3 regions of the Priestia sp. SRI_019 genome follow, and region 3 is predicted to be linked to each of the others. Evidence: predicted binding sites of a transcription regulator. Region 3 holds the regulator's gene; each other region holds the start of a gene.
The links. The regulator LexA, encoded in region 3, represses DNA repair genes until DNA is damaged. The targets are predictions, from matches to a motif close to CGAACATATGTTCG.
Positions count from the first base shown of each region.

Region 1: a site for LexA is predicted at 1,930-1,943, ahead of AC2YJL_RS15235 (malate synthase). Genes of this name have one in related genera too.
Region 2: a site for LexA is predicted at 2,257-2,270, ahead of uvrB (excinuclease ABC subunit UvrB). Genes of this name have one in related genera too.

Region 1 is NZ_JBYCZN010000002.1:975,862-983,873, forward strand. It holds gene AC2YJL_RS15225 (DUF3885 domain-containing protein) at 1-174, opposite strand, end outside; gene AC2YJL_RS15230 (hypothetical protein) at 474-662, opposite strand; gene AC2YJL_RS15235 (malate synthase) at 988-1,842, opposite strand; gene aspA (aspartate ammonia-lyase) at 2,700-4,142, opposite strand; gene AC2YJL_RS15245 (cation:dicarboxylate symporter family transporter) at 4,180-5,451, opposite strand; gene AC2YJL_RS15250 (hypothetical protein) at 6,560-6,799, shown strand; gene dhaK (dihydroxyacetone kinase subunit DhaK) at 7,252-8,012, opposite strand, start outside.
Region 2 is NZ_JBYCZN010000004.1:147,048-155,059, forward strand. It holds gene uvrA (excinuclease ABC subunit UvrA) at 1-202, opposite strand, end outside; gene uvrB (excinuclease ABC subunit UvrB) at 209-2,188, opposite strand; gene AC2YJL_RS21685 (sigma-54 interaction domain-containing protein) at 2,525-4,186, shown strand; gene pruA (L-glutamate gamma-semialdehyde dehydrogenase) at 4,253-5,824, opposite strand; gene AC2YJL_RS21695 (proline dehydrogenase family protein) at 5,852-6,766, opposite strand; gene AC2YJL_RS21700 (DUF2198 family protein) at 7,083-7,307, opposite strand; gene AC2YJL_RS21705 (PDZ domain-containing protein) at 7,334-8,012, opposite strand, start outside.
Region 3 is NZ_JBYCZN010000001.1:801,820-809,831, forward strand. It holds gene AC2YJL_RS04080 (glycosyltransferase family 2 protein) at 1-211, opposite strand, end outside; gene AC2YJL_RS04085 (GtrA family protein) at 208-600, opposite strand; gene AC2YJL_RS04090 (glycosyltransferase family 39 protein) at 621-2,126, opposite strand; gene AC2YJL_RS04095 (magnesium transporter CorA family protein) at 2,606-4,051, opposite strand; gene lexA (transcriptional repressor LexA) at 4,264-4,881, opposite strand; gene yneA (cell division suppressor protein YneA) at 5,028-5,357, shown strand; gene AC2YJL_RS04110 (YneB family resolvase-like protein) at 5,411-6,079, shown strand; gene AC2YJL_RS04115 (DUF896 domain-containing protein) at 6,149-6,379, shown strand; gene tkt (transketolase) at 6,547-8,012, shown strand, end outside.

The DNA of each region.
Region 1 (8,012 bases), on a different contig from region 3:
TAATGTGATTGATCGATGAAAAGCTTGATTCAAACAATCTTTTTCGTGAGATGAAATTAATGGATCTGATATTTCAAAGCGAATGCTATATTTCCACGAATAAAACAGAGCTGCACTTAAAGTTAATCCTTCAAAGTATTTTTCTAAAAATGAAGGCAGAGTGTTAGTGCTCATGTATTTTTCTCCATATTTTTTAGTTTTTATAGTTTATAAGTAACTTTTTTTACTTAAACATTAAGTAATTGTTTTAATTCTTTTTTTAAAAGCTTTTATAGTGCCAATTAATATGGTCAAGTTCTAACTCTATTTCAATTAATTGTTCTATAACTTTCTCTTTATCTAGTGAAGAGCTAAGAAGAGCTTTAATTAACCGCTCAATTTTATTACTACTCTGAGAAATGTCATTTAAATTTAAATCAGTCTATTTATTAAAATAAAAAGCACCTCAATTAATAGATGCCTAGTTTTTATTATTATTTTTCTTCTGTAATCATAAACTGTACCACATTATTTAAATTGATGTGCACTAACTCTTTTTCATTCAAAATGAATCTTTTATATTTTGTTATATGACTAATGACTTCTTTCTTTGATGCGGCTTCGAATTTTAATTCCTTTGTCCTGCCATTTATAAATTCGAAAATAACTTTAAATTTAAGCATAGGTGTATCTCCTCATTATCTACTTATTGTTCTTGTTTCATCAATTCTTCTTCAAAAAAATACTTGGATATTTAGTAACCGTATAAGAGTATCTTTTCATGTTTTTTACATAATGACTTTTTAAGATTGTTACTAATTCATTCGATACTCTTATAGTTACTGTTTTTCCATTACTAAATATTTTCACGTTATATCCTTCATCTTCTCTCCTACGTTCTGTTCTTGCCTTTTTAGTAGCGAACAGAGCCAAGGAACGTTCGGTATTAATGATGAGGGAGAAAAATGTGTCAGTCCTTGGTCATTGCTATTATCTTTGGGCTAACGTTTACATACGCATCAATGCGCCATTAGGCTTTGGTAACTCCTCAGCTGTTATCAGATTCATTTTACAAAAATGTTCAAAAAATTGTTGTGCCAGCTCTCTTTCCTTTGCGTCACTTTTCAACTCAGCTATATCAAGCAAAATTTGAGCCATCCATAAATTATCAAAATAACGGTATTTACCTGTATTCCATGTCATTTTTTGTGATGCTCTTTCATTTGCATAATATTTCCAGAAAGGCATCTGATCCGATTCCTGTTCTGTAAGCTGGAGTCTGTATTTTGAATGAGCAGGAATATATCCATCTTCACAAAGCTTACCGATAAAATCTTCATTCACCATATAGACGCCTAAGATACGTCTGTCTTTTTCAGGCATACTGGAATCTATTGCTGTTAATAAGACAGCACTATTTTGGTGCAAACGGATGGGTTTGGTTGGCTTCCCCTTGTTATTACCGCTTTTTATTACACCTGAAAAAACCTTCCACTCTAAAAAAGAACTATTCTGTTCTTCTGTGTCACACCAAAAAACCATTTGTGATTCAGAATGAAGTTTATGATTTTTCATAAGTTTTTCAAGTCCCCAGCGAAGTTCTTGGTTTTTTCGTTGTAGTTTTTTTTCCTCTTCCTTCTTCCGTTCTTCCTCGTTGTGTTCCATTTCCTTTTTTTCTATAATTTTTTCGAGCGAATGAGCAACACTTTTATCATGCAGTTTTAGATGCTTTCCAAATACATCGGGGAAAACAAACTTTTTATTTTCCGATGCGAAATGTATTTCAATACTAGAATCATTACATTTAACTATACTACCTATCCCAAAAAGCTTGTGTGTAACTTTCTTATTGATTAGATTCATTATTCTAGGCCTCCTTGTAGAATAAAAACTCGGTTACTATTAGAGAGTAAATTAATAATTTTATTCAACTAACATACCTTTAAAGCTCACACAACTGTTTGAGTTTTTTTCAGTTTAAAAAAGGGTATTGAAAAAATGTATCCATAATTCTATCTGAAACAAACACAGCGGAATTCGGAATACGATCGAAAAAACAATTGTAAAACTATTATAACATTTTTTGAAAATATTACAATTTTTTCATTGACAATATATTTTAATTTGAGGTAAAATGAAGTTTTGTTATTTATAATAACCCAAAATAAAAGTCTCCAACAAGTCACGAAACTTCTGGAAAGTCCCTATAAATAATCACTTGATTACCGGTGATAAGCGAAATGATTCCACCATTAAACTAATCTTTAAACTAACCCTCATTACGTTGGAGGCTTAGATTAGGGATGTACTACTACAGCAAGTGTTCGAGAAAGAGTGTTTATGTAAACTCGAAAAGAAGAAGCCTGGATCCCCTTAGATCCAGGCTTCTTCCCATACTGTTTAAGAAGTTGTTCATTTGCCCTTGTGAGGCCCTTTCGTTACGTATATCGGTTCATAACTAAAGTGCCTTGTGTGAGATACGAATACCTGCTTTCAATTTGAGGCAATACGTTTGTTGAAGTCGCTGTTAATTCTTTCAAAACTAATCAGTCCCTTCATAAATTAAGTATTTACCTTCCCACAACAACCAACAATAATATTAGCGTTGTACTATATGTGTACCACATGTTTTAAAGTTAAAACGTTAATCCAACAGATATTATTTAATTAAAGAATCAAACAGATGATGGTAGTGAATTTCCTTTCATATTAAAACCTGTTTATTCTCTATCAAAAAGGGAGTTTCCAGCAATCCCTGGATTAGTCATTTCAAAAGGATTTAAAATTAGATCTAATTCTTCTTCTGTTAAAACATCATACCTTAAGCATAATTCACGTACAGATTCACCTTTTAGGATTGCTTCTCGTGCGATTCTAGCAGTCACTTCATATCCAATATGAGGATTAATAGCCGTAATAATACCTACACTTTTTTCTACGTATTCTTTTAAATGTTCTTCATTCGCTTCAATCCCCTGCAGGCAATAATCCGTAAATGTCTGAAAAGCATTATTCATGATGCTAATTGATTGAAGTAAATTAAAAACAAGAACAGGTTCCATAACATTAAGCTCAAGCTGACCTGCTTCAGAAGCCAAGCAAATTGTATGATCATTACCGATAACTTGAAAGGCAACCTGGTTAATCATCTCTGGCATGACAGGATTAACTTTTCCAGGCATAATAGAAGACCCTGGCTGACGAGCTGGCAAAGTGATTTCTGCTAGTCCTGCACGGGGACCAGACGCCATTAGACGTAAGTCGTTCGCTATTTTCGACATATTTACCATACAAATCTTTAATGTTGCAGAAACTTCTGTATAAGCATCTGTATTTTGAGTCGCGTCTACAAGATGATTGGCCTTCTTAAGTGGTAAACCACTGATATTTGCTAGATATCTTACAACATTTTCGATATAACGTGGATCTGCATTTAAACCCGTTCCAACTGCAGTTGCTCCCATATTAACCTCATATAAATGTCCATAGGATTGCTTAATACGTTTCATATCGCGCTCAAGAACACGACTATATGATTCAAATTCTTGACCAAGACGGATTGGAACCGCATCCTGTAGGTGAGTACGTCCCATCTTTATAATAGAATCAAATTGTTCTGCCTTTTTCTGAAATACACTGTGCATATAATTCATTGTTTTCAGTAACTTATCTAGCAGATTAAGCGTTGCAATATGGATAGCAGTTGGGAATACGTCGTTTGTTGACTGTGACATGTTTACATGACTATTAGGGCTTAAATCGGAATAAGAACCTTTCTTATGACCAAGTACCTCTAAAGCTCTATTTGCAATAACCTCATTTGCATTCATATTCATTGAGGTCCCCGCGCCACCCTGTATTGGATCAACAATAAATTGATTATTTCTTTTTCCTTCAATAACCTCGTCTGCTGCTTCAATAATTGCATTACCCAGCCCATCATATAACCTTTTTGTTTCCATATTAGCAAGAGCAGCAGCTTTCTTAACAATTCCTAATGCTTTAATGAGTTCCGGATGAATCTGGTAACCTGTTATTGGGAAATTTTCAACTGCACGTAATGTTTGAATCCCATAATAAGCGCTGACAGGCACCTCTTTCGTTCCTAAGAAATCTTTTTCAATTCTTACATCTTGTTTTTCAAGTGTTCCTATATTTGTCATAATATTGATCTCCTTCTTTATAAACAAATAAATTATTTTAAGCTACATCTGATTTTTTAATAGAATCTGTATAATGCTTTGCTTTTTCTTTATCGAATCCGCCTTCCCACTTAGACATCACAATAGCAGCTAATGCGTTACCTACCACGTTGACAGATGTACGAAGCATATCTAAAATACGATCAATACCAGCAATGAATGCCATACCTTCTAGAGGTAATCCCATTGAGCCCAGTGTTGTTAACACAACAACAAATGATGCTCCTGCAACTCCTGCCATTCCCTTAGAAGTCAACATCAACACAAGTAAAAGTGTAACTTGTTCTATGAAAGATAGATGAATGCCATACATTTGTGCAATAAAAAGGGCAGCAATGGCTTGGTAAATAGATGACCCATCAAGGTTAAAGGTATATCCTGTCGGAATAACAAATGATGTGACAGCTTTCGGACAACCAAAGTTCTCCATTTTAGTCATTAACCTTGGCAATACCGCTTCAGAGCTTGCGGTTGTAAACGCTAAAATTAACTCATCTTTTAAGATTTTTATAAGGACTAAAACATTAGTTCCAGCCATTTTTGCAATAATACCTAATACTACAAAAACAAAGAAAATCATGGTCAGATATATAACGAGTACTAACTTTCCTAAAGGAATTAATGAACCGATTCCAAACTTCGCGACATTTAAACCAATTAAAGCAAATACGCCAAATGGAGCAAATTTCATAACTAAGTTCGTCATCCAAAACATAGATTCTAGTACGCCTTCAAAAAAGTTTAAAACTGGTTTGCCTTTTTCTCCAATTGCTGCAACTCCTAGACCAAATAAGACTGAGAAAAAGATAATCGCTAATAAATTCCCTTCCGTCAACGATTGGAATATATTAGTTGGGATAATATGAACGATTTGAGCTGCTACACCTGCACTCTCAGTTGTTTTAGATGTTTCTTCATATTTGGATATATCACCTTTCTCAAGGTTCCCCATATCTATACCACTACCTGGATGGAATAAATTTGCGGCTAATAATCCCACTGCTAATGCAATTGTAGTAACAATTTCAAAATAAAGAATGGTTTTTCCACCTAGTCTTCCTAACTTTTTAATATCACCTACACCAGCTATAGATACGATTAGTGCAGATACAACGATAGGAATAACAATCATTTTGATTAGGTGAAGAAAAATATCTCCTAAAGGTTGAAGAATCGCCATCGCTGTATTATTCCCATAAAAAATAGCGCCTATAGCAATCCCGAACGCAAGTCCAATAAATATTTGTGTAGCTAATCCCAATTTCTTCATAGTTGTAACCCCTTTCAATTTGCGGTTCATTAAAACACTTAAAGAGAGCCTATTCTTAGGCTAGCGTCTATAAAAAAGACAATAATTAAAAATAAGTCCAATGTGTAAATAATCTTTAAAATAAATGATAACCGTATGATTTGAAATTAACTCCCCCCTTCAGTAAAGCGTTTTCAAAATCTTTAATGTAAAATACACTTTTTCGGCTCATCTTATATACCTGAGCATATAGTATCGTTTATAAAGAGATTTTCTATTATCCTTTTGACCTTTTTGAAATCCTGTTTATTGTCTAACATTCATATAAATCTAGTGACAGTCACTTCTAGATTTATATGAATGTTAGACAACAATATCCTAATCTATTATTCCCTCATTTCAGATAAAGAAATATCTTCTTTTTTATCTAGTGTCTAGAGATAAGGTAGCAATAACACTAGATATCTCTATAACTTGTTAAAATAATTAAATCTCTTAAAATGTTTTTCTTCAAATGAAATGATATCGCTTTCAAAAATTTCAATCGTAGTAACTACATATATCTTCTCCGAAAGCTAAAGGAATTTAGGATTTATTTCATGTGTAACTTAAATTACGAAAGTACAGCATTAAGTTGGGGTATCTCCTTCAGCCTCTTCATACTGTAATCTCATTATAATAAACATGCGTTTATTGTATATAGGTAATGAATGGAACCAAAAAAATGATAATAACGAAAAGTATATTTTTAATTTCATGTTCTCTTTTTGCGTACTTCAGTTACATTATATTTATATACGACAGATAAATCAAGAAAATTATTATTCATTTCGCGTACATTTTATTTAGACAGGTCTCATAGAAGTGAGTGTACTTTAATAATGACGAACTGTTACGTAAATATTAACAGTTTGTAGCGTGAAAGAGCCTATACTCTTAAGAAATGCTATAAGCAAGGCCAATGCACAACAGAGACAGGATTAACAACTGATTCATTTTACTTTTCAACGCATAATCCCTTCTTTCTTCTCTTTCTCATTATACTGGGATTATGGTAGCTAACATTAATAAGTAAGCCTATTTATGTTAGAGTGTACATAGAAACATGTATGAGTTTGGAGGCAAGATCATGAAACGTACAATAGGGATCTTTCTTATTGCTCAGGCTTTATTAACGTACTTAACTATTAAGATGATTTATACTCCGTTTATCGTTAGAACATTAGATAGAGATATTGGAGTTATGACAGTTTCATATAGTCTCCCTTTAACGTACTGGTTAATTTTTATAGCTTCGGGTATCATGCTTATAGTGGGAACGTATTTAGTTTTTTTTATTTCTGCCGATAATACGTTTTATGATAACTAGATAACCATTGAAAAGAATAAATATACTCTGCTTTTCCATACTAATCACTTCCCTTTTTCAGAGTACTAATATCAGCATGTTTAAGTTTTAGAGATTGCTTACAAGTGAATTCAAGATTTTCCGCCAGAACCTTATCAGTATCTTATTATTCGTTCAATTGTGACTCTAGTTCTACAGATTCTATCTTAGATACCCCTAGAATAACAATACCGCGCCAACCCAAGGGTATTGAGATATGTTAAAGGATAGTGGTTATTGTACTTTCTTACCTATGCTTTTAACAGACTAGAGCTAGATATCTGTGCTCTGACTTAACTTCCACTAATTTCATATTAAACTAGTTAGAGCCTATCCTTTTTAAACCATAAAAAATCCTCTTCCAAATATAATGCAACACCCATTTTTAAAGAGTGCTTTTCTTACACTATATTTGAAGAGGATCCTATTAAAGTTTATTTATCTTCTTGCATTACTTGAGCCACTTCAGTAAAGATTACGCCTAAACCATGTGCACCTGCGTCTGGATAACCAAGACTTCTTTCTCCAACCGTACCAGCACGCCCCATACGTGCAACAATCTGTTCAGTTGATTTTGCTCCTTCAACAGCAGCTTCTGCTGCTTTGACAAGAGCATATTTCAAGCTTTCCCCTTCAACAGCACTTGATGTTAACGTATCTGCATAAGGTACTAAAGCATCGATTAAAGTTTTATCTCCCACAACAGCTCCACGTCCAAAAGAACGTTCTCCTGTTGCTTGAATTCCTTTTACAGACGCTTGTATCATTTCAGCAAATTCTGTTAAAGTCAGTTCGGTTTTAGATTCGGCGTTCTTTCCAGCCGCACGAAATGCTGATCCCCAAATAGGGCCTGATGCTCCGCCACAATGCTCCATGATAACGATGGAACAAGCCTCTAAGAAGTTTCCAATATCATTTGATTTATTTTCTAGAATTTCGTGCCATTCAGCTTTCAACTGTTTGAACCCTTTAGCAACACTCATACCAAAGTCTCCGTCACCAGCATGGGAATCTAATTCACAGAACGGTATTTCATTTCTAATAATACATTCGCTCATTTGGTCAACCATAAAAATAATATTATTCAACGTCAGTCGATTTTCCGTTACTACGGAATATTCTTGGTTGGTTTGCACCTCATAAGACACTTTCGGTGCCTCCACCGTACCAATGATTTCATCATAAGTAACAGCTG
Region 2 (8,012 bases), on a different contig from region 3:
CTAAAAACTGTCTTGCATATGCCGAAAGCGACTCGACATAACGTCTTTGTCCTTCTGCATAGATTGTATCGAAAGCCAAAGAAGATTTACCAGAACCTGATAACCCTGTTAATACCACTAATTTGTCTCGTGGGATTTCAATATCGATATTTTTCAAATTGTGGGCTCGTGCACCTTTTACCACGATTTTTTCCATCGCCATGTTTTATCACCCTTCCGCTTTTAATTCTAGAATCAAGTCACGAAGCTCAGCTGCGCGTTCAAAATTAAGCGCTTTGGCTGCCTCTTTCATTTCTTGTTCCATTTCTTCTACGAGCTTTGCTTTTTCTTTTTTGTTGAGCTTATCAAATGCCGGTGCTTCTTCATACGTTTCTGTATCTTCTGCTACTACTGTTGCACGAATTGAGCCTCGAACTTCTTTTTGAATCGTTGTCGGTGTAATACCATGCTCTTCATTGTAAGCTTCTTGAATACTTCTACGACGCTTGGTCTCATTGATAGCAATGTCCATGGAATTTGTGATGCGATCTGCATACATAATGACATGTCCATTAGAATTTCGCGCAGCACGTCCGATGGTTTGAATAAGCGATCGTTCTGAGCGCAAGAATCCTTCTTTATCCGCGTCTAATATGGTTACTAACGAAACTTCCGGAATATCTAAACCTTCACGAAGTAAGTTAATTCCTACAAGCACATCGTATTTTCCAAGCCGCAGCTCTCGGATAATTTCAATACGCTCGAGCGTCTTCACCTCAGAGTGAAGATATTGAACTTTAATGCCAATTTCTTTTAAGTAGTTCGTTAAATCCTCAGACATTTTCTTTGTTAACGTCGTAACGAGCACTCGTTCATTTCGCTTAATCCGGTCGTGAATTTCTCCAATTAAATCATCAATCTGTCCTTCAATTGGTCGAACTTCGATATTTGGATCCAATAATCCCGTTGGACGGATAATTTGTTCAATTACATCAGGTGCCTTCTCAAGTTCGTAAGGACCTGGTGTTGCAGAAACATGGACAATTTGGTTAATATGCTGTTCAAATTCATCAAATTTAAGCGGGCGGTTATCTAATGCGGACGGCAAGCGGAAACCATGATCTACTAACACTTGTTTACGCGCTTGGTCTCCATTGTACATTCCTCTAACTTGAGGAATCGTAACGTGTGATTCATCCACAACAAGAAGGAAATCTTCCGGGAAGAAGTCCAGCAGTGTATAAGGTGTAGAACCAGCGGGACGAAGCGTTAAATGACGAGAGTAGTTCTCGATTCCCGAACAAAAGCCCATTTCTCTCATCATTTCTAGATCGTAGCGCGTGCGCTGCTCCAAGCGTTGCGCTTCTAAAAGCTTTCCTGCTTCTTTTAGCTTCTCTAGCTGTTCTTCTAATTCTTTTTCAATGTTTTGAATAGCAACGCGCATTTTTTCTTCTCTCGTGACAAAGTGAGATGCCGGGAAGATAGCTACATGTTCACGATCTCCAATAATTTCTCCTGTTAGAGCGTCAACTTCTCGAATGCGGTCAATTTCATCTCCGAAAAACTCGACGCGAATACAGTGTTCATCTCGAGATACAGGAAAAATCTCCACAACATCGCCGCGAACGCGAAACGTTCCGCGCTTAAAGTCAATATCGTTTCTTTCGTACTGTACATCCACTAGCGTACGAAGCAGCTGATTGCGCTCTTTTTCCATTCCTACTCGAAGAGATACGACCATTTCTTTGTATTCTTCCGGAGACCCTAAGCCATAAATACAGGACACGCTGGCAATAATAATGACATCTTTTCGTTCAAAGAGAGAAGAAGTTGCCGAGTGACGAAGTTTATCAATTTCATCATTAATGCTTGCATCTTTTTCAATAAATGTATCTGTTTGAGGTACATAGGCTTCAGGCTGATAGTAATCGTAGTAACTGACAAAGTATTCAACTGCATTATTAGGAAAAAACTCTTTAAACTCACTGTACAATTGACCAGCAAGCGTTTTGTTATGAGCCATAATTAGTGTCGGCTTATTTATTTCCTTAATAACATTAGACATGGTGAAGGTTTTTCCCGTTCCTGTAGCACCTAATAAAACTTGATGCTGCTTACCTTCTTTAATTCCTTTCACAATCTTTTCAATTGCCTTTGGCTGATCACCTTGCGGCTGATATGGGGATACTAATTCAAACTGATCTTTCAAATGAAGGCCTCCGTTTCCATTTTCTTGTTTTATCTATTTTTTATTACGATATGTAAAAACCGAAAACACGAACTGATATTCGTATTTTATCACTTTATAATCATAAATGAAACTAATGAGTATTAATCTTATATAGTGTTTGTTTGTTTTTATTTTTTACCCTGTTACTTTATTACCCACTAAATTCTTATACTACCCTTTTCGAAGGGAATACAACTCTTTAGATGAAAGCAATAAAAGAAAGTAAGCTGCGTAATTGTTTGAAAAAGATAGGCTTTTGCGCCAATTTCTAAATTATGATACAGTATAAAAAATATGTACTGAGAGGGGTTTAGTATGGCAAGCGTTGATCAAGTTCTTATAAATAACTCCTTTATAACAGTTGAAGAATCAACTTCTTTAGCTAAAGTGAAATCTGAACTTTCAAACTATGACTTCGTTATAGTCACAGCAAGTACCTTTTATGTAATACAAAAAGATGAACGATACCTGTTAACAGGTCATGACGAGGCATCGTCTATAAAAAAAGTAATAGCGGATACAAATTGGCCTTCATCTTCTACTTCTACGTTAGCCAATTTACAAGCCAACACAAACTGGAACAGACCAGTCCTCATTCAAGCAGAAAACCAAGAAACCACAATAGGACTTGTAACACCTTCACAGTGGATTACACATTTGCATAGCCAAAATGAGATATTAGCTTCCTATTTTGATACATTGGCAGAAACCATTAATGATGCAGTGACAGCGGTCGATAATGAAGGAAATGTAATCTTGTGGAATACTGCTGCGGAACATACGTATAAGATTCAGAGAGATGATATTATGGGTAGAAAAATCGGAGAGCATTTCAAAGATGAATCCATCATTCTACATACGATTCTAAATGAAGGGCGCCCTGTACGCGGAACGTATCATCGTCCTAATGAACAAACTCACGTGCTCATCAATGCATCTCCTATTATAAGAAACAATCGAGTTATAGGTGGAGTCGCAACTGAACATGACATTACCAATATTGTAAGATTAAATGAAGAAATTGATGTGTCTCTTCTCATTCCAAAAGATAATCCGTTTTCTTCTTTCGCGGGTATCAGTCCTGAAATTAAGCAAGCCGTTGACATTGCCAAAAAAGTGGCATCTACAGATATGCCTATTTTATTAACAGGAGAACCTGGTTCTGGGAAAGAAATGCTGGCTCAGGCCATCCACTACGGGGGATCTAAACATAAAGAACCTTTTTTATCTTTAAATTGCGCCACTATTCCATCGGGACTCCTGGAAATTGAGCTCTTTGGTCATCAAAAAGATGTCTTTTCAGAAGATCCAACAACCATTGCGGGAAAACTGGAGCAGGCTCACAACGGGACGTTATTTATTGAAGAAATTGATAAAATGCCTCTTGAAATTCAAGTTAAGCTTCTCCGTTACTTGGAAGAACGATCCTTTTATCACGTTGGAGGCACGGAAGAAATTCAAGTTCAAACCCGAATTGTAGCCTCTACCACGACGCCTTTGGAAGAGTTGCTAAAAGCCGGTGAATTCCATGAAAATCTTTACTATTTGCTGACCGTCATCAACATTATTATTCCGCCGCTTCGAGACCATAAGGAAGACATCGAAGCATTGACTCAGCAATTTGTACAGGAATTCAGCAAGAAGTATAAAAAGAAGGCTCCTTTCATTAGCTCTGAAGTTCTCGAAGCCTTTATGCAATACGATTGGCCAGGCAATATTCGCGAGCTGAGAAATACGATTGAACGAATGATTTTTCTAAGTGATCAGTCGTTGATTACCCTTACGCACCTTCCTGACAATCTGAAGGATGCAAGTTCTTTCACAGAAGTTCAAAAAGAAGAAGATTCTCTTCAAGAAGCTAGGCTAATAGAAGAGACTCTTCAAAAAACCTATGGAAACAAAAGTGCAGCAGCAGATCTGCTTGGCATTTCACGGGGCACCCTTTACAACAAAATCAAAGAATACGGACTAAACTAATCAAAAAATTCGACACGAAGCTAAAGATGCTTCGTGTCAAATTTTTTGATTTCCTATAGACTTAACTTATTTCTGTTTTCTCGCTGTCATCTTCCCTTGTGTAAATAACAGAAGATAATCATACCCTCCGGCTTTCGAGTCCGTTCCGGACATATTAAAACCGCCAAAAGGATGAACGCCAACTAATGCTCCTGTACATTTTTTGTTAATATATAAGTTACCGCAGTGCATGGTAGCTAATGCCCTTTGAATCCTCTCTTCGGCTTCAGAGAAAAAGGCTCCCGTCAAACCGTAATCAGTTTCATTGTAAATCTCAATGGCTTCTTCCCAGTTAGCTGCTTTTGTCAACGCAAGGACCGGCCCAAAAATCTCTTCTTGCATAATTCGTGCTTTTGAATCCACATCTTTGAATACTGTAGGTTCTATATAGTAGCCATTTCCGGGAGCTTTAGCTCCCCCGGCAATAAGCTTTCCTTCTTCTTTGCCAATTTCAATGTAGGCTAATACTTTTTCATACGCTTTTTGATCAATAACAGGTCCCATAGAAGGGTTGTCTTCAGGCAGTCCGACGGTTAATTCTTTTGTTAACGCGGCTACCTTTTGGGCAACCTCTTCATAAACAGATTCTACAATAATCGCTCGAGAGCCAGCGGAACACTTTTGGCCTTGAAATCCAAACGCAGATGCTACGATCGCTTGCGCTGCCGCTTCTAAGTCTGCCGTTTCATCTACTACAACGCCATCTTTTCCTCCCATTTCAGCTATGACGCGTTTCAACCAAATTTGTCCAGACTGTACTTTTGAAGCACGTTCATAAATGCGACATCCTACTTCTCTTGATCCCGTAAAAGAAATAAAACGAGTTTGAGGATGTTCGACTAAATATTCCCCAACTTCTATGCCATCTCCAGGGATAAAATTCAGAACACCAGACGGAAGACCGACTTCCTCCATCAATTGAACAAATTTCGCAGCAATAACCGGTGCAGAATCAGCCGGCTTTAAAATAACCGCATTTCCAGATACAATTCCAGCTACAGTCGTTCCAGCCATGATGGCAAGCGGAAAATTAAAAGGGGAAATGACTACTCCTACGCCTAAAGGAATATACGTCATCTCTGTTTTTTCACCTTCTACCGGCGTTAAAGGACGATGCTCATTCGTTTCACTTAAACGAATCATTTCTCGGGCATAAAATTCCATAAAGTCAATTGCCTCCGCTGTATCCGCATCAGCTTCTGCCCAGTTTTTCCCCACTTCATAAACGAGCATGGCAGAAAATTCATACTTTCTTTCTCTCATCAGCTCTGCTGCTTTGAATAAATAATCAGCACGTTCAGCAGGCGGGACGTTCTTCCATGATTGAAAGGCTGCTGATGCTTCTTGCATTGCCTGCTCAGCATAAGCTTTAGTGCCACGGCTTACTCTGCCAATCACTTCATCTACTTTTCCCGGATTCGTAGAGACAATCACTTCTTCTGTTGAGATTTTATCCTTTCCAATCGTGAGAGGATATGTTTGTCCCAGTTCTTTTTTCACTTTCAGTAACGCCGCTTGCATCGCTTGTTTATTCTCTTCTGACGAAAAATCAGTAAACGGTTCATTTTTAAAAACTGAGATTTTTGTACTTACTGTCATTTCAACCAGTCCCCTTTAATTAGAAATTTATTTCGCGAAGTTTTTCAGCACGAACCATACGTTGGCGGGACGCTCGGCTAGACGTCTCATGAAATACCCAAACCAATCAATGCCGTAAGGAACATAAACCCTGACTTTATATCCTTCTTTTACTAGACGGTCCTGCAGCTCTACGCAAATTCCATAAAGCATTTGGAACTCAAATTGGTCATTTGAAATACCATTTTCTCTTACTAATCGTTTTGTGTACTGAATCATTTCTTCATCATGACTTGCTACAGCTGTATAGTGACCATTTAATAAATGCATTTTAATGATTTTTTTATAGTTTTCATCTACGTCTTTCTTTTCTGGAAATGATACTTCTGGTGATTCTTTATAAGCTCCTTTTACTAGACGTAAATTAGCTTGATATTGATGTAAGTCATTCATATCTTGTTCTGTACGATAAAGATACGCTTGAATCACAATTCCAACATTATCAGATTCCTTGCGTAATTCTTTATACATATCAAGAGAGATTTGGCAGTGCAAGTAGTCTTCCATATCAATTCGAACAAAAATATTATTCATTCTGGCCGTGTGTAGAATTCTGCGCATATTTTCCATACAAAGCTCTTTGCTAATATCCAATCCTAAAGAAGTCATCTTTAATGATAAATTTGATTGAACGCCCGATTCTGCAATGGCTTCTAGTGTCTGAATGCACATGGCAGTAGACAACCTGGCTTCCTCTTCTGTAAAAACAAATTCTCCTAAATGATCAAGTGTAACAACTTTTCCACTATTGTTAAGCTCCTTAGATGTTTGAATTGCTGATTCGGTTGAGTCTCCAGCAACAAAACGAGCTGCCCCCATCCTCAATCCATACTTTTTAGCTAATTTGTTCATTGAATGATTTTTGCCAAGCGACTGAAACATCGTTCTCATTAATACTTCCATCAATCCTAAACCTCCTTTTATGTTTTAAAATTAAAAATAAACTAAATTTTCAGATTAATAATTTTATTTTTCTATACCCTTCTCACATTTCTGTACACTTATTTAAATAAATTTATACACAAGTGTTTAAAATATTTTATTCGTAAACATATTTGTCTAATTAATTTGATTATACTCGCTCATTAAATGAACCGAAACAATATTGTTATAAGTTCTAACTCACTTTTTTTACACAAAAAAGCTCTCCACGTTGTGCAGAGAGCTTTTTTGTACAGTTTAATAATAAGCCATTAACTTATTATCAAACCAACAATCTTTATTTTCCAGCTGCTAGCATTCTTTTTGCATATATAAAACCAATGGCTGCTGAAAGTAAATCTATTAAAATAATAAGCGGATAATCTGCGTACCCTTTATATACAGAAACAGCTATCAACAAAAGCGTCAGCGCTGTGGCAACATATAAGTTATATGTTACTCTAGCAAACAGAACAAGCAATATGGCGGGTAGAAAAACTGCGGCAATCGTTTTGACTTCCACAAACATTTCTCCTTTTTATCTGTCTTTTAACCAGCTTGTGAATCACGTTTTGTATAATTGTGTACAAACAAAATACCTAGTTCATGATGTTCGTTGTCATACAATGCTCGCTGAGTAAAGCGAACTTCTCCATTTTCGTCAATAACTTCTAGCTTACAAAAAGCACGGTTATTAACTTGTAATGCTTCATAAAATTTATGGACCTCAGATACAGCGATTCCATTTACCTTAATAATCACTTCTCCTACTTTCAAACCCATTTTCTCTGCCGGAGAATGAGGGATGATTCCTAATACAACCAAACCTTGTGTACGCTTAGTAAACAGTGCGGGCGCTTTTTCATCGCTTCGACGCTGCTGCAAACGAATCCACTCTCTTCCTATGATCGCTAGAATAACAACAGCTACAGCGGCAAGAGGATAAAAAATAGCAGCAATCGTAATGATCGTTAATCCCACGCCTAATGCTAATACACGCTTACCGGTAAATTCAATAGATTTAAACGGCACCATACTTTGAATTCGCTGATAAAAACCGATAGCAAAAGGAACAAAAAACAGGCTAAATGATGTTCCATCAATAGATAACACAGGCCACCATGGAAACACAGACGTAATGGCGCTGCCTGGAATTAAGACAAAAAGCGGGACAACCCATAATTTTTGAGAGTAATGAGCTCCAATTTCCTGCCCTCTTTTACTTTTC
Region 3 (8,012 bases):
TACGAGCAAAATCAATAACTTTTACGTTAGAATCCATAGCCGCTACGTCTTTCAAGATTTCAATTGTTCGGTCGGTGCTGCCGTCATTGACGAAAATGAATTCATAGTTAATATGATTTTTATGCATGACGGAAAGCAAGCGATTGTAGCATTCATTAGCTACTTCTTCTTCAAAATACATAGGTACCACAATTGAAATTAGTTCTCTCATGCTTTACCTCCTAGCGAGTGATGGTTTGTGTGCTTAAACGTCCATATTTTATTAAGGAAAAAATTGATAAACATTCCTATACAAGTAGACAACAGTTGTCCAATTATTGGATTAGCAGGTGTATAGTGTACAAGAAGGAATAAGCAGCTTGTATTAATTGCTAAAGTAATAAGGTTTACGATGAAAAATTGAGCTAACATCCATTTATGTACAGTTGCTTGAAACACCCACGATTTGTTCCAATAGTAGCTGTTTATGACGCCAATGAAATAAGATAGCACGTTAGCCAATATATAATTCATATCAAAATGAATGAGTGCTAAGTAACTGATAATAGTGAGCAGGGTATTCATTATCCCTACAAATCCGAATTTCAGGAATTTTATCACGGTTGTATAATCCCTTCTATTTAATTTATCTCTTCACATTTTGTCTTGGGTTCATTTTTAGTAAATCGTACTATTAAATAGGATAGAATCACTGAAATACCAAATCCTTCGAGCAGCATAAAGCTTGGAAAAATAAAGAATCGATAGCGAGTTTGAATTTCAATAAGCAAGTGAATAAGAACGTATCCTATGATTAGTAATAAAAACAGTGTATACGGATATTTATCCTGCTTCCTCAGGAATAAACATATAAGGACAATAATGGAAAGAATAGTAGTTGAAACATAAATGATTCTTTCATAACTTTGAGCAGCACTAATTAATTTCTCTTTATTAAAAGGTACATCTTCTTGAGGAGTTAATGAAATGCTCCAAAATGTAGATGCATCCGTTCCGCCCCACATATTTAGGAATTTAATGTGAAAGAGATCTAAAAGCTGCTCTTTATCTGCTACCCGTTCTTTAATTACCTCTTTTTCTGCTTCAGCTCGTTTTTCTCCAATTGGCATACCCATAAAACGACTAGCATCCTCTGAAGAATAAGAACCGCTTGTTTCATAATTAAAGCCAATGACGAACTTCCATAAAGGATCTCTGTTACTTAAAGGATATTTAGAAATACCGCTGGCTACAAAAGAATAGTTGATCAGCGCATTTGCAATAAAAAAAGTAGCCAGTATGCCTACGAGGTTTTTTCCTATTTTCTTTCGACGAGCTTTTAACTCAGCAGCATTCTTCGTTTTAATGTAAGGTTGAAGAATTTGCAAGATGAAATAAATGAAAACAGCGACGATAATAATGGGTCCTAGAGGGCGCATTAAATTTCCTAACGACAATAGAAGGCCAATATAAAGCCAGCTAAACTTGTTATGAGCATATCTTTTTATAATAAGGTAAAAAGCTGTATAAAATAAAAAAGTAGCTAAATGCTGGTTAGTTAACACTGAGCTATAGAGAATGTTCGGAATGTAGAACGCATATAGAAAAGCTGCCATTCTCCCAGCAAGTTCATTAAATACTTTTGCGCCAATTAAATAAATAAAAATAACGGTGCCAGTGGAATAAAAAATATTTAACAATTTTAATATAAAAATATTATCTCCAAAACAGCGAATAATAACAGATTCATAGAATGAAAAGCCTAGCTGATATACCCATGTAGTAAAATAAACGCTTTGGTTAAAGTCATAATTTCCTTTTGCGATATTACGCGCGGCATCTAACATGACAAGAAAGTCAGATTTTACAGGCGTTTGAACAGAAAGCATCCATGCTAGTCGAATACCTAAGGTCAAAACGATCAGTGAAATAAAAAAAACAGTTTTGTTCATGTATCTACTTGCAATAGCTATTAGAAAAATGACAAGGAAAGTGATAAATATTCCTTCAATAATAAATGAATTACTTAAAGCCAAGCCCTTTAATTCCAATGAATTTGTCATCGCATTATAACTGCCCCATAGAGACCACGTGAGAATAATGACACATAAAAAGATCAGGCTTTTGGATAAAAATGAGTTAAGCATATTACCTCCTGCAAATTATTTCAAAGATAAGGTACAAAATTCCTACCCTATGATACCATATTTTATTATTTTGTATATATTTTTCTTATAGAGTATAATATTAGACTGTTCTGAAATTACAACAGCGGCATAACGTTTGATAAAAGGGTAAGCGGAGTAGGCAGTGATTTAGTAATAGATAAAAGAGGTTGAGAAAAAAGGATTTTAGTCGAAGTGAAAAACGAACCATTAATCACCATGTTTGATTAGTGGTTCGTTATGGTGAACGTAGTTTCATTTGTTTAGTTCCTTCCAGCAGTTGATTGGAGGGCAAGACGAAGACTCCCGCGGAAAGCGAAGTCTTGCACGGAAATCAACTGCGGTGTAACAAGCAATCCCTACTAGCTTATTTATTCCATTTGTTCTCCTATAGATTCGCTTGATTTAGTTATGTCTCAATCTCTTCTTTTTTATCATGTGTTTTCTGATGCGAACAGCTTTTATGTTTTAAACCGATCTTTTAATAAATTCCATAGGGAACTCACTCCGAGACTAATGCTGATCAGAATTCCTGATAGAGCTACTATTAAAGCGATATATTCAAAGATAGAAAACTGCTTCATGCTATCCCAATTGATGTTTCCCTTTAGTTTGCTAATAACTAAATTCATTCCGTAAATACCGGAAAGAACCGTATAAATCGTTAAAATTAATAATAAGTAATTGTGACGTTTGGCTGCGATTTTCTCTTGATTTTGGTACAAAGTGCCAAGGGTTTCTTTGACTTCTTGATAAAGAGAATTGATGTGAAAGATTTTTTTAAAAAGCTCAGAAAACTCTTGACCTTCTGTGCGCGAGCTAATTTCTAAAAATAAATATTTACCTGAAAATACGGTAATAGAGCGGATTAGTCGTTCAATGCCCTCTGAATTTTTATGAAACGTGAGCTGAGAATACTCATAAGATAGTTTTAGCAACACGATTTTATAGAAAAAATGTAAAAATAAATTATAGTAATGCTGGCCAAATAGATGATTCATCAAAAGCTGATCCGTTTTAGAGTCTGTCGATTTAGAAATACATGAAAACACATGGTCTGTTATGACGTAATAGGTTTCAGGAGCCCACCTTTCATACACGTGTTTAGTATTATACGTTTTAATATACTCATGATTGTGTGCAGAAATAAACGCTTTCCCGTCAGGCGTATAGCTATTTAGCTGCCCAGTACGAAATAAAGTTGTGGAATTAATTTCTTGCTCTTGATTTACCGTTACATAACTTAACACAAACATCCGTTCATCGATAAAATAAGGAAGGCTCCCAACGTGCTGTTCACGCGTGGCTTCTTTCTTGATGTGTTCGTTCAAAAATGGCGCAAGCTGTGAAAAAATATAATCTTGCACTTTGCTATAGCGATGATGTTCATAGGTAATGGTGGATCCGTGCTCTTCAGCAAGCTTCGGTTCTAATACACGAAAATGATTCATGAATTCTAAAATATCATCATAGGTGTAATGATTATGGCTCATCTCAGTGCGAATGGTCATGACGCCAATTTCAAAAGGACATAAAAAAACATCCACAGACAGCACGTTGCTAGACACGGTGGTGGAGGAAGTGTGTAACGTAATGGTATGGTCTATTTTTTTTGAAAATCGAAGCAGCCCTTCTTTTTCGCACGAGTCAGGGAATAGAATACATTCAATGTAAGGAAGAAAATATTGATCCAGGCTATCATGAGATACGTAATACTGTTCTCCGTAGTATTCTTTTTCTAAATGTTTGTTTTGAATGGAAAAAAAATCGAACAAATTTTCTTTCAGTGCATGAACAAGCTGCTCTTTATTTTTTCGATCAAAGGAAAAAGGAAAAAGAAACATGTTCATTGCTTTGGTAGGTACAATGGTTTGAAATGGTTCTGTTTTCCTTGGTGTATTGGTCATAAACTACATCCTTCTTATGGTCGGTTGTATTTCCTTGTAAGAGTCGCGGAAATGCAGATAGAAAGTAAAAGGTGAAACAAGCTTTACAAAAACCGTTCTACCTGCCTGCGGTGATTCAACGTATCATTTATAATATGCCAATTTTTTTAGAAAACAAACGTAAAAAAAACCAACTAACATCATGATTAGTTGGTTTTACATACAGTGTCTGATTAGTGAATCGTGCGATATACACCAGTTACTTTTCCTAAAATCGTTACGTGGCGAAGAATAATAGGCGCCATCGTTGAATTTTCAGGCTGTAAACGAACGAAATTTTCTTCTTTAAAGAAACGTTTTACCGTTGCTTCGTTGTCCTCGGTCATAGCGACCACAATATCTCCATTATTAGCTGTTTGCTGCTGACGTACGATTACCATATCGCCATCTAGAATACCAGCTTCAATCATACTTTCTCCCATAATTTCAAGCATAAATACATGATCATCTGGAGAAACGAATTTATCTGGAAGAGGGAAATATTCTTCCACATTTTCAACGGCTGTTATAGGAAGACCCGCTGTTACTTTACCGATGACAGGAACATTAATGACATTGCTTTTAGGGATGTTTACTTCATCTAGCTGAAGAACTTCGATTGCTCTTGGTTTTGTTGGATCTCTGCGAATTAACCCTTTGCTTTCTAAACGAGCTAAATGCCCGTGTACAGTGGAGCTAGAGGCTAATCCTACCGCTTCCCCAATCTCGCGAACAGAAGGCGGATAGCCTTTTAATTTTACTTCGTGCTTAATAAAATCTAGTATGTCTTGTTGACGTTTTGATAGCTTCATATTTTTCACCTCGATTTTAGCTATTCTTTAGGTGAATTATACCACGTGGTGTGTCAATATACAAACATAAGTTCGAAGAATTCCATTGACAGAAACAAATGTTCTCAATAAAATAAGAACATATATTCTGATAGGGGGATCATAATATGCAACAATTCTTACATTCTATGAAACATTACGCTATTTTTTTTGCAGTTATCGCTGCACTTACATATGTATTGACGCTGGTTTTAGGAGCGGATAAAGTAGATTTAGACAAATATTCAACGGTTACTATTACAAAAGGAGATACGCTTTGGGACTTGTCCAACAAGTATCATAATCACCATCATTTGACCACCAATGAATTTGTCAAATGGGTTGAAGACGTTAATGATTTAAACTCAGATACTGCCCAGTCTTTATCTCCTGGAGATAAATTATATATTCCTGTTTTAAAAAATGAGTTACATAATCAAGTGGCAATTGAACAGTAGTGTGTAACGGCCGTTCCTGAATATTGTTAGAAGCCGAAAAGGTCGTGATAAAAGTGGACGCCATTATTTATTGCCGTGTCAGTACGGATAAAAAAACCCAAGAAACATCTTTACAGCGCCAGCAAGAAGAATTAAAAAAGCTTGCTAATCTTCATCATCTAGAGGTGAAAAAAGTCGTGATGGAAAAAGCAAGCGGATATGATGTAGACAGAGAGGGTATTTTGGATGTTCTTCATACAATGAAAGAAGAGAAAATATCCGTGCTGCTCATTCAAGACGAAACACGATTAGGCAGAGGAAATGCCCGAATTGCGCTGCTTCATGCTTTTCATAAAGAAAATGCTACCATCTATACGATTAGTCATCAAGGTCAGCTTCAGCTTTCAGAATCTGATTCAATGGTGTTAGATATTATTAGCTTAGTGGAAGAGCATCAGCGGAAATTACATAATGCTAAAATTAAAAGAGGAATGAAAAGAGCCGTAGAAAACGGTTATCGTCCGCAGAAAAATTTAAAAAATCAAGGAGTTAACTCGGGAAGAGAAAAAAAAGAAGCGCCGATTGAAGAAATTGTCCGCCTTCGTCATAACGGCTTAACCTTTGCTGAAATTTCAGTTACGCTAAAAGGTTTTGGTTATAATATTTCAAAAGCGACGGTACATCGCCGCTATCAAGAGTACCAAGAGAGTGCTCAATCTCTTGATAAAACGAAAGAGATTTAGTAAGATGACTACATGTTGCCGGAGCGGTTCGGTAATTTTAATTATTGATTATAAGGAGATAGGTTTTATATGCTATCAAAAGATAAACTTGCTCGTATTAATGCTCTTTCAAAAAAGGCAAAGGCTGAAGGGCTGACAGAATCTGAAGCGAAAGAACAGCAAGAGCTACGTCAGGAATATTTAAAAGTTTTCCGACAATCTATGACAAATCACCTTCATACGATTAAAGTTGTGGACGAAGAAGGTAAAGATGTTACGCCTAAGAAGTTAAAAGAGAGTAAAAAGAAGCGTCTTCACTAAGACGTTCTAGTAAAACTAGAGGGAGTGTTCCCTCTAGTTTTTTGTATATTTTTAATAAGGGGCACAAAAACTGTAAAAGTGGAAATTTTTTTGGTTCAAGTATTGTACAAATAAGCAAATCATTAGTATGATAACATATGTACATAGTTTTGAAAGGAATGAAGAGTATGACACAACGTATTGAAGATCTTTCGATTGCAACAATTCGTACTTTATCAATCGATGCGATTGAAAAAGCAAATTCAGGTCACCCAGGTATGCCAATGGGAGCTGCTCCAATGGCATATACATTGTGGACAAAATTCATGAACATCAATCCAAAGAATCCAAACTGGTTCAACCGTGACCGCTTTGTATTATCAGCAGGACATGGATCGGCACTATTATACAGCTTGCTTCATTTAGCTGGATATGACTTATCAATTGAAGACCTTAAAAACTTCCGTCAATGGGGAAGTAAAACACCAGGTCATCCAGAGTTCGGTCATACAGCAGGTGTTGATGCAACAACTGGTCCACTAGGACAAGGTATTGCAATGGCTGTTGGTAAAGCAATGGCAGAACGTCATTTAGCTGAAACATACAACAAAGAAGGTTTAGAAATTGTAGACCACTTTACGTATGGTATTTGTGGTGACGGAGACTTAATGGAAGGTGTATCTGCTGAAGCAGCTTCATTAGCGGCACACTTAAAATTAGGACGTTTAGTTGTTTTATACGATTCAAATGATATTTCTTTAGACGGAGATTTAGATCGCTCGTTCTCTGAGAACGTAGAAGATCGTTTCAAAGCTTACGGATGGCAAGTAATCCGCGTTGAAGACGGCAATGACTTGACAGCGATTGCAAACGCAATTGAAGAAGCAAAAGGCGATTTAACACGCCCAACGCTAATTGAAGTAAAAACAACAATCGGATTTGGTTCCCCAAACCACGCGGGTACTTCTGGCGTGCACGGTTCTCCATTAGGTTCCGATGAAACAAAATTAACAAAAGAAGCTTATGCATGGACATTTGAAGAAGATTTCTATGTGCCAGAAGAAGTGTATGCTCACTTCAAAGCTACAATTGCTGAAGATGGCCAAAAGAAAGAAAACGAATGGAACGATGTATTTGCACAGTATAAAGAAAAATATCCTGAACTAGGTCGTCAATTTGAACTAGCAGTAGAAGGAAAGTTACCGGAAGGCTGGGAAGAAACGCTTCCAGCATACGAAACGGGTTCAAGCTTAGCTAGCCGTGCTTCTTCTGGAGAAGTATTAAACGCAGTAGCACAAGCTGTACCTCAATTCTTCGGCGGTTCAGCTGACTTAGCTGGCTCAAATAAAACAATGATTAAAGGTTCAGAAGACTTCACTGCAGCTGATTACAGCGGACGTAATATCTGGTTCGGTGTACGTGAATTTGCAATGGGAGCTGCATTAAACGGTATGGCTCTACACGGCGGTGTAAAAGTATTCGGAGGAACATTCTTTGTATTCTCTGATTATCTTCGCCCAGCAATTCGCTTAGCAGCTTTAATGAAGCTTCCTGTAACATATGTATTCACACATGACAGTATCGCAGTTGGAGAAGACGGCCCAACACATGAGCCAATTGAACAATTGCCATCACTTCGTGCAATGCCAGGTCT